One region of the Abiotrophia sp. genome, then DNA from elsewhere that is predicted to be linked to it. Evidence: predicted binding sites of a transcription regulator. Region 1 holds the regulator's gene; the other holds the start of a gene.

Evidence for each region. Region 1 encodes LexA, which represses DNA repair genes until DNA is damaged. Its sites were predicted from a motif close to CNAACANNTGTTNG; they were not measured.
Region 2: the regulator LexA is predicted to act here: its motif matches at 2,537-2,550, upstream of uvrB (excinuclease ABC subunit UvrB).

What each region holds. Positions count from the first base shown of each region.
Region 1 covers NZ_DBHIRJ010000003.1:91,938-96,364, reverse strand. Annotated here, with positions in the region: gene recJ (single-stranded-DNA-specific exonuclease RecJ) at 1-1,926, shown strand, start outside; gene ACO53F_RS03130 (adenine phosphoribosyltransferase) at 1,933-2,445, shown strand; gene lexA (transcriptional repressor LexA) at 2,499-3,116, opposite strand; gene ACO53F_RS03120 (DUF896 family protein) at 3,198-3,449, shown strand; gene ACO53F_RS03115 (YneF family protein) at 3,517-3,732, shown strand; gene ACO53F_RS03110 (hypothetical protein) at 3,860-4,300, shown strand; gene ACO53F_RS03105 (YitT family protein) at 4,307-4,427, shown strand, end outside.
Region 2 covers NZ_DBHIRJ010000001.1:100,440-104,866, reverse strand. Annotated here, with positions in the region: gene ACO53F_RS00510 (glycine cleavage system H family protein) at 1-165, shown strand, start outside; gene ACO53F_RS00505 (gamma-glutamyl-gamma-aminobutyrate hydrolase family protein) at 212-946, shown strand; gene holA (DNA polymerase III subunit delta) at 990-2,012, shown strand; gene rpsT (30S ribosomal protein S20) at 2,094-2,351, opposite strand; gene uvrB (excinuclease ABC subunit UvrB) at 2,585-4,427, shown strand, end outside.

The DNA.
Region 1 (4,427 bases):
CAGGACTTTGTGGCACAAGGCGTTCAGTTGATTTTGACTTGTGATAATGGGGTGGCAGGTTTTGAAGCCATCGAATGGGCTATGCAGGCTGGTGTGGATGTTATTGTGACGGACCATCATGAGGTCCAAGCCAGCTTGCCTTCGGCATATGCTGTGGTGCATCCCAGACATCCACAAGGCCATTATCCCTTCCCGGATTTGAGTGGAGCAGGGGTGGCCCTGAAGTTGGCCACAGCCTTATTAGGCGAAGTACCAACTGAGTTAGTGGAGTTAGCAGCCATTGGGACAGTCAGTGATGTAGTCTCCCTGCGTGACGAAAATCGGACCATTGTCTTGAGCGGTCTCCAGCTCATGCGTGATACCATGCGCATTGGCTTGCGCTTACTGCTTGAAGAAGAGCAAGTCGATATGGAAAACTTGACGGCTGACACGATTGGTTTTACCATTGGACCTCGGCTCAATGCGATTGGCCGTTTGGGAGACCCGACTCCGGCTTTAGAACTGCTTAAAACCCAGGATGAGGAAGAAGCCCAAGAACTATTAGCGTTAATTAATGAAAAAAACCAAGAACGTAAGGACTTGGTAGCTAATATTATGGATCAGGTTAGCCAAAGACTGGGACAGGGACCGATTCCTCCTATAATTATTGAGTCAGACCCTAGTTGGCCAGCTGGGGTTGTGGGGATTGTGGCCGGTCGCTTGAGCGAACACTACCAACGTCCAGCCCTAATCTTCCAGTATCAGGCAGATAAAGGTCAATACAAGGGGAGTGGACGTTCGACAGAAGCTGTCCATCTCTTTGACTGGTTGACAGATATTAAGGAGCACCTGGCCCAATTTGGTGGCCATGCTCAGGCGGCAGGTATGACAGTTAATCAAGATCAATGGCAAGACTTTGTCACAGCCCTGCATGCCAAGGCTCAAGCTCAAGCAGTAAGTGAGCCTAGAAAAGCACCCTTGACCATTGATTTGTCCTTGAAACTTTCGGAAGTAGGGACTGATTTTATCCAAGAAGTCCAGTTACTGGGTCCCTTCGGTATGGATAATGATAAGCCAGTCTTTGCCTTTGAGGAGGCCAAGCTCAACCAAGTGCGATTGATTGGGACTAATGGTCAGCATGCTAAACTAGTCCTAGGACAGGATGGGCAAGAGCTTAATGCCATTGGCTTTGACTTTGCAGATCGTATGCGAGATAGACAAGTAGGAGATAGTTTGACGGCCGTAGGTTATTTGGACTTAAACAAATGGCAGAATCGGGTCAGCCCTCAATTGCTCCTGTCTGATCTTGGGGTCTCAGGTGCTGCCTGGTATGACTGGCGAGCCAGTGGTCAACAAGGCCGCCTCTGGCAACTGGATCAAGTGGTCTATCTTTGTCAGCGTCAAGCAGTCAAGGCTCAAGTCAGTTCCCGCCTTCAGCCCGGTTCGGCTCTGATGACTTATCAAGAAGCTCAAGAGGCCAATCTTAGCCATTATCAAGGCTTGGTGCTCTTAGAGCCACCCAAGCAAATGGCGGATTTGGACCAACTGCTACTTGCTCAGGACTGGCAGGCCTTCTACTTGGTGCTTTATGCCCAAGAATCTAAGTATCTGGCAGGTTTGCCGCAACGTGCTGACTTTGCTAAACTCTATCGCTGGTTAGTCAGTCAGGAACCCTTCAATTTGCGGGCTAGATTAGCTGAAATCAGTCAAGGACTGGCCATTAATCCAGTTCAACTCAAATTAATGTTTCATGTTTTCTATGAAGCAGGTTTTGTATCTATTGAAGCGGGGCAAGTGGCAGTCCAAGAGGCGAGTCGCCATCAGAACACTAACTTGGAAGAAACTGCTGCCTACCGGGCTTATCAAGCTGCTATGGACAGCGAAGAAGCCTTAGTCTTTGCCACCCTCGACCAAATAAAAGAATATGTTAAAAGAATTAGGAGTTAAGTCATAATGGAATTGAAAAATTATATTGCTAAAGTCATGGACTATCCAAAAGAAGGCATTGTTTTCCGTGATATTACCCCTCTCATGGCAGACGGTCCAGCTTACCACGAATCAGTTAAACAATTAGTGGACTACGCTCGTGAATTACAAGTAGATGTGATTGTAGGGCCAGAAGCGCGTGGCTTTATCGTAGGCTGCCCAGTTGCTTATGAATTAGAGATTGGTTTTGCCCCAGTTCGTAAGAAAGGCAAATTACCCCGCCCAACGGTCGATGTGGACTATGAATTGGAGTATGGTACCGCAACTTTAACCATGCACGAAGACGCCATTAAACCAGGCCAACGTGTCCTCATCACCGATGACCTCTTGGCAACAGGTGGGACCATTAAAGCCTCTATCGACCTAGTTGAAAAATTAGGCGGCGTTGTCGTTGGTTGTGCCTTCCTAATTGAACTCGTTGACTTAAACGGGAAAGAAAAATTGGCAGGCTACGACTACAAGGCTTTAATGCAATACTAAAAGCATCAAAAATATGCCCCCAGTCTTAGACTGAGGGCATGGCTATAAGAGACTTAGAAATAACGGTAAAGCGAGACAACCTTACCCAGGATAGTCACCTGAGGCAGAATGATATCGTCCATGTGGTCATTTTCTGGCCGTAAGATGACGTAATCGGACTTCTTGAAGAAGGTCTTACAGGTGGCTTCATTATCCTCGGTCATAGCAACCACGACGTCACCATTATTGGCGCTTGCTTGACGGCGGACCGTGATGTAGTCCCCATCAAGAATGCCAATATTAACCATGGATTCACCCTTAATTTCTAGCATGAAGAGTTCGCTAGGTTCATAGCGCTCTAAGCCAGGTGGAATAGGGTAGTAATCTGTGGCATGTTCGATGGCCAGAATAGGCGCACCAGCAGCAACTTGACCTAGCAAGGGAATTTGTTGGGGTTGAATACCCAAGGCTTCCTGGGCTAGGGGAGAAAGTTCGATGGCTCGAGTCTTGCTGGCGTCACGAATAATATAACCAGCCCGTTCTAAACGTGCTAGATGGCCGTGTACAGTTGAAGTAGAAGCAAGTCCTACTGCTGCACCGATTTCCCGAACAGTAGGGGGATAGCCGTTGGCTACAATGGCCTCATGGATACATGAGAGTATGGTTAATTGTTTAGTGGATAATGTCGTCATGTCCTCACCTTCCTTATATCTTAAGCCTATTATAGCACACCTATTGTCCAAAATGCAAACGAATGTTCGTGGAGGTATCCAATGTTATCACCAGAAAAAATTGAGCGCATCAATGTCTTAGCACGTAAGAAGAAAAGTGAGGGTTTAACCCCTGAAGAAGCCCAAGAACAAGCGGCTTTACGCCAAGAATACTTGGCTAGCTTACGCCATGGCATGCGCAATCATATTGAAGGTATGAAGATTGTCGACCAAGAGGGGACCGATGTGACTCCTGACAAACTCAAACAGATTCAAAAAGAAAAGAAAATTCATAACCGTCATTTAGAAGATTAGACTAGGCTTTTGACGGAAAGTTGTGTAAAATAGAAGAGTAATATGAAAAGAAAGTGAGGAGAAGGCAGTGCAAACATGGATTTGGTTAATCATTGTCGTAGTCGCCTTAATCGGCGGATTTGTTGGTGGCTTCTTTATGGCGCGCCGTTACATGATGAAATACTTTAAGGAAAACCCACCGATTGATGAGCGCATGATTACACAAATGATGGCTTCAATGGGGCAAAAACCATCTAAGAAGAAGGTTCAGCAGATCATGGCCCAAATGAAGGTACGTCAATAATCAAAAGAATTTAAGTCCGCCTAGTGGTGGACTTTTTCTTATCCAGGTGCTTTACTTACAGATGAAAAGTCCCAGCAAACGTGGTACACTATAAGAGTATTGAAAGTCAAATTGAGGAGGAAGCTCTATGTCTATTATCAAGGAAAATTTCGACAAACTCATTGCTGAGAAAGAACTACCAGCTGAATACTTGGAGATTGAGGGAGGTCACCATCTCTATCGTTTCCGTTTTGGCGTAACCCCAGTACGTGACTTGATTGTGGAAGTCATCGTTCAAAATTCAGATTTACCTTATTGTGATGCTCAAGTTATCTACCGCCATGTTCATATGCTGAAAGACTATAAGCAACGTGCGCAGGCCTTGGAATTGATTAACGAGTTAAATGAAACTCGCACCGGTTATTTTGCCCTTTATTTAGCGGGTGATGGGGAAATCTTCCAACGCAACTTGATGCGCGCTAGCGTGGACCCACAACCGCTCTATGAAACCATTGTCTATGGTTCAGCGATTGCGAAGGATATGGTAGAAGCCTTAACTGCTGGCTTAGGACCTTCTGCTGAGGTGTAAAACTTCATGCTGACGTCTTTTGTTCGCTCCAGTCAAGGACAAAGAATCCTGTCCGGCGTCGTATTATGGCTTTCAGCCCTTTGTTTTGCAGTTGCCCTCAACTTATTCTATGTTCCTAATCTGATTT
Region 2 (4,427 bases), on a different contig from region 1:
GCCATTGAAGTCGCTAGCCCTCTTAAAGGCCAAGTAGTAGCGCGAAATGAGGCGGCTGAAGCAAATCCTAGCCTCTTGGATTCTAAGGATCCGGCTGACCACTGGTTAATTGAATTAAGTCAAGTGGATTTTCAGGCTTTTGAGGCACTCGCTGAAGAGGAATAACCCCACTCACTAGCTCTCTAGCTAGATATAGAAAGAAGGAATGACCATGCGGCCAGTAATCGGTGTGACGGGCAACATTATGCAAGCCCCTGAAGATAAATTCAAATCTTTTAAGGTAAACTACTCCCCTTGGGGATATACGGAAGCAGTACGCTTGGCCGGTGGGACACCGGTCATCCTACCTATGACGGAGCCGACTTGTGCTGCCCACTACGTGAGCCTCATTGATGGTCTGGTTTTGACTGGCGGGGAGGATATCTCACCTTATCTCTATAATGAAGAGCCACATGTCAATATTGAAGCTACTTCGCCAACGCGGGATGCAGTCGAAACGGCTCTTATTAAGGAGGCCTTGGCTCAGGGTAAGCCTATTTTAGCTATTTGCCGAGGCATGCAACTGGTCAACGTTGTTCTGGGTGGTAATCTCTATCAGGATCTAGCAGGCCAGGCTAATGTGACCATTCAGCACGTCCAAAAATCACGTCCAAGCATGGCAACCCATTCCATCAAGGTAAAAGCCGGTAGCTACCTGTCTCAATTAGTGGCCGATGGTTGCCTCATTAACTCCATTCACCACCAAGCCATTCGAGAATTAGGAGAGGGCTTAATCGTGTCAGCCCGCAGTAAGGATGGGGTTATCGAAGCGATTGAAAGCCAAGAAGGTTCCCTCATTCTAGGGGTTCAATGGCATCCAGAGCGCTTGACCAAACACGATGAATGCAGTATGGCGATTTTCCAAGATTTAATCGAGCGCTCGCTTGAGGCCAAGCAGGCTCGTTAGATCTTAAGGTAAGTAAGAAGTAAATAGAAAGGAGGGGACAGGCATGACCTTTCAAGCTTGCATTAGCCAAATTCGCAAGGGCCAATTGGGGGCTAATTACTTTCTAGCTGGTACCGAGCGCTATTTGCGGCAACAGTTGCAGGATGCCCTGATTGATCAAGTAGATCAGGCAGGTAGCTTTGAAGTTAGTCGCTTCGACTTGAATGATACGGAATTAGCCACCATTCTGGACGAGGCAGATGCCTTCTCTTTCTTTGCTGATAAGCGTGTTGTCCTGATTGATAATGCCCAGGTCCTGGTCTCAAACTCTAAGGTTAAGGTCGATGACCATGACCAGAAGCGACTCCTGGCCTACTTGGCAGATCCTAATCCTGGCAGTTTGCTGATTTGGCTCTGTGACAGCAACCAAGTAGATAAACGTAAGAAGCTGACCAAGGCTTTTCAGACGCAAGCCAAATGGGTCGATGTGGCGCCTTTAGACGCTAAGGAAATGGGAGCCTACCTTCAGTCCTATCTGGCAGACAGCACGCTCCAGATTAGCCGTGAGGGGCTAGAAGAGTTACGTATGAGGGTCAATGATGATTTGACCTTGGCTATGGCGGAGCTCCACAAATTGGCCCAATATAGCAACCAAGGCAAGCCTATCACCCTAGAAGTTATCAAAGACTTGGTACCGAGAAGCCTTGAAACGGATGTTTTTAGTTTGTCGCAGGCGGTCTTGAAGCGGAAGTTGAGTCAGGCGGTCCAAATCTACCAAGATCTACTCCTAGCCAAACACGAGCCCGTGGCCTTGCACGCGCTCCTAGTCAGTCAGTTTCGTTTGTTAATTCAGGTCAAATTGCTTGGACACCAGGGCTATCAGCAAGCTGAGATAGCGCAACAATTGAGCGTCCATCCCTATCGCGTTAAATTAGCCCTAGAGACGGTCAGACGCTTAGATTTAAGACAGCTCTATGATTTTTACGATGCCCTTGCAGAGGCTGATTTTCAGCTCAAACAAGGCATTGGTGTTAAGGAGATACAATTTGACTTGCTAGTGAGTCGTTATATTACAGGAAGTCCCTAATTACTGGAGCAGATAGCTGTTCCAGTAATTTTTATGTTGCAAGGGCAAAAAAATAAGCTACCCTCAAGGTAGCCTACTTTCTTAGTTAGCTTTAAGTAAACGAGCCAAACGTGACTTGTCACGAGCTGCTTTGTTTTTGTGGATTAAACCTTTAGTTGCTGCGCTGTCGATTTCTTTAGCAGCTAGACGGAATAATTCCTCAACGTTTGCTTCGCCAGCTTCTACTGCAGAACGGAAACGTTTAACCGCAGTACGCATTGCAGAAACGTGTGCACGGTTGCTTTCAGTCTTAGTAGCTGTTTGACGGATACGTTTTTTTGCTGATGGGTTGTTAGCCATTTGAGTCACCTCTTTCATTGCGATTTGTCTATAGTCCAAAGGACTAAGTCAACAAGCCTTATTATACATGAAAACCCGGTCAGTATGCAATAAAAAGATGGAAAATAATTCAAATTCGTCTAGCTTAGTCTCTAAGTCCTTGGACTAGACAGGGACTAAGCTTTTTGTTATGATGAGAAAAGAAGCGAAAATTTGTTCGCGCATTGATTGACTAGATAGAAGGAGGAGAGGGCATGGATTTTCAATTAGTCGCCCCCTATAGCCCCAGTGGGGATCAGCCTCAAGCGATTGAAGCTCTGGTCCAAGGGGTCAATGATGGCGTTAAGGAGCAGGTCTTGTTAGGGGCAACGGGGACCGGTAAGACCTTCACCATTGCTAATGTTATTAAGCAAACGGGCAGACCGACCTTGGTTTTGGCTCATAATAAGACCCTAGCTGGGCAACTTTATAGTGAGCTCCTAGAATTTTTCCCAAACAATGCGGTCGAGTACTTTGTCTCCTACTATGACTACTATCAGCCTGAAGCCTATGTGCCATCGTCTGATACTTATATTGAAAAAGACGCCAGCATTAACGATGAAATTGACAAACTCCGCCATTCGGCTTCTTCAGCCTTAATTGAACGCCGAGACGTCATTGTGGTGGCCTCTGTTTCCTGTATTTACGGCTTGGTTGACCCTGAGAACTATCGCAATCATGTCTTGTCTTTGCGAGAAGGCATGGAAATTCCTCGTAATGTTCTGCTAGCGCGTTTGGTTGAAATGCAATTTGTCAGAAATGACATTGACTTTCAACGGGGGACCTTCCGAGTAAGAGGCGATGTAGTGGAAATCTTTATGGCTTCGCGCGACAAGGAAGTGGTCCGAGTGGAATTCTTTGGGGATGAGATAGAACGTATCCGCGTTGTTGATTTCCTAACCGGCGAAATTAAGTATGATGTAGACCATTATCCTATTTTCCCTGCGACTCACTTTGTGGCCAGCCAGGAACAGACAGCAGTGGCAGTCGAGTCCATTCGTCAAGAATTGGAAGAGCGCCTAGCCGAATTACGGGCAGACAATAAATTGCTAGAAGCTCAACGCCTAGAGCAAAGAACCACCTATGATTTGGAAATGATGCTTGAAATGGGCTACTGTAGTGGGATTGAGAACTACTCTCGCCATATTGATGGTCGGGCACCAGGTCAAGCACCTTATACACTCTTAGACTTCTTCCCAGATGACTTTCTGATTGTGGTGGATGAGTCTCATATCACCATGTCGCAAATCCGCGGTATGTATAATGGTGACCGGGGACGCAAGCAGCAGTTGATTGATTACGGCTTCCGTTTGCCAAGTGCGCTGGACAATCGACCTTTGCGACTGGAAGAGTTTGAAGAGCATGTTAACCAGATTATCTATGTTTCTGCGACGCCAGGACCTTATGAGCTAGAGCATACGGGTGGTGAGGTCATTCAACAAATCATCCGACCAACGGGCCTCTTGGACCCAGTGGTTGAAGTGCGGCCAATTGAAGGTCAGATTGATGACTTAGTTGCTGAAATTAAGGCTCGGACTGAGCGAGATGAGCGGGTTTTCATCACTACCCTAACCAAGAAAATGGCGGAAGATTTGACCGACTACCTCAAGGAGCTGGATATCAAGGTCAAGTACCTGCATAGTGATATTAAGACCCTGGAGAGAACGGAAATTATTCGCGACCTTCGTCTAGGTGTCTTTGATGTCTTAGTCGGGATTAACCTCTTACGGGAGGGCTTGGACGTGCCAGAGGTCACCCTAGTAGCTATTTTGGATGCAGACAAGGAAGGCTTCCTACGAAGCGAACGCTCCTTGGTACAAACCATCGGCCGAGCAGCTCGTAATGCTAATGGTCGCGTCATAATGTATGCGGATCAGATTACGGCCTCTATGCAGTATGCCATTGAAGAAACAGAGCGACGTCGTTCTATCCAAATGGCCTACAACCAAGAACATGGGATTGTTCCTCAAACTATCAAGAAGGAGATTCGCGATTTAATCCGGATTACCCACGATGTAGAAAACGAGGACAAGCAAGAGTCCCTCCTCAAGCAGTTCC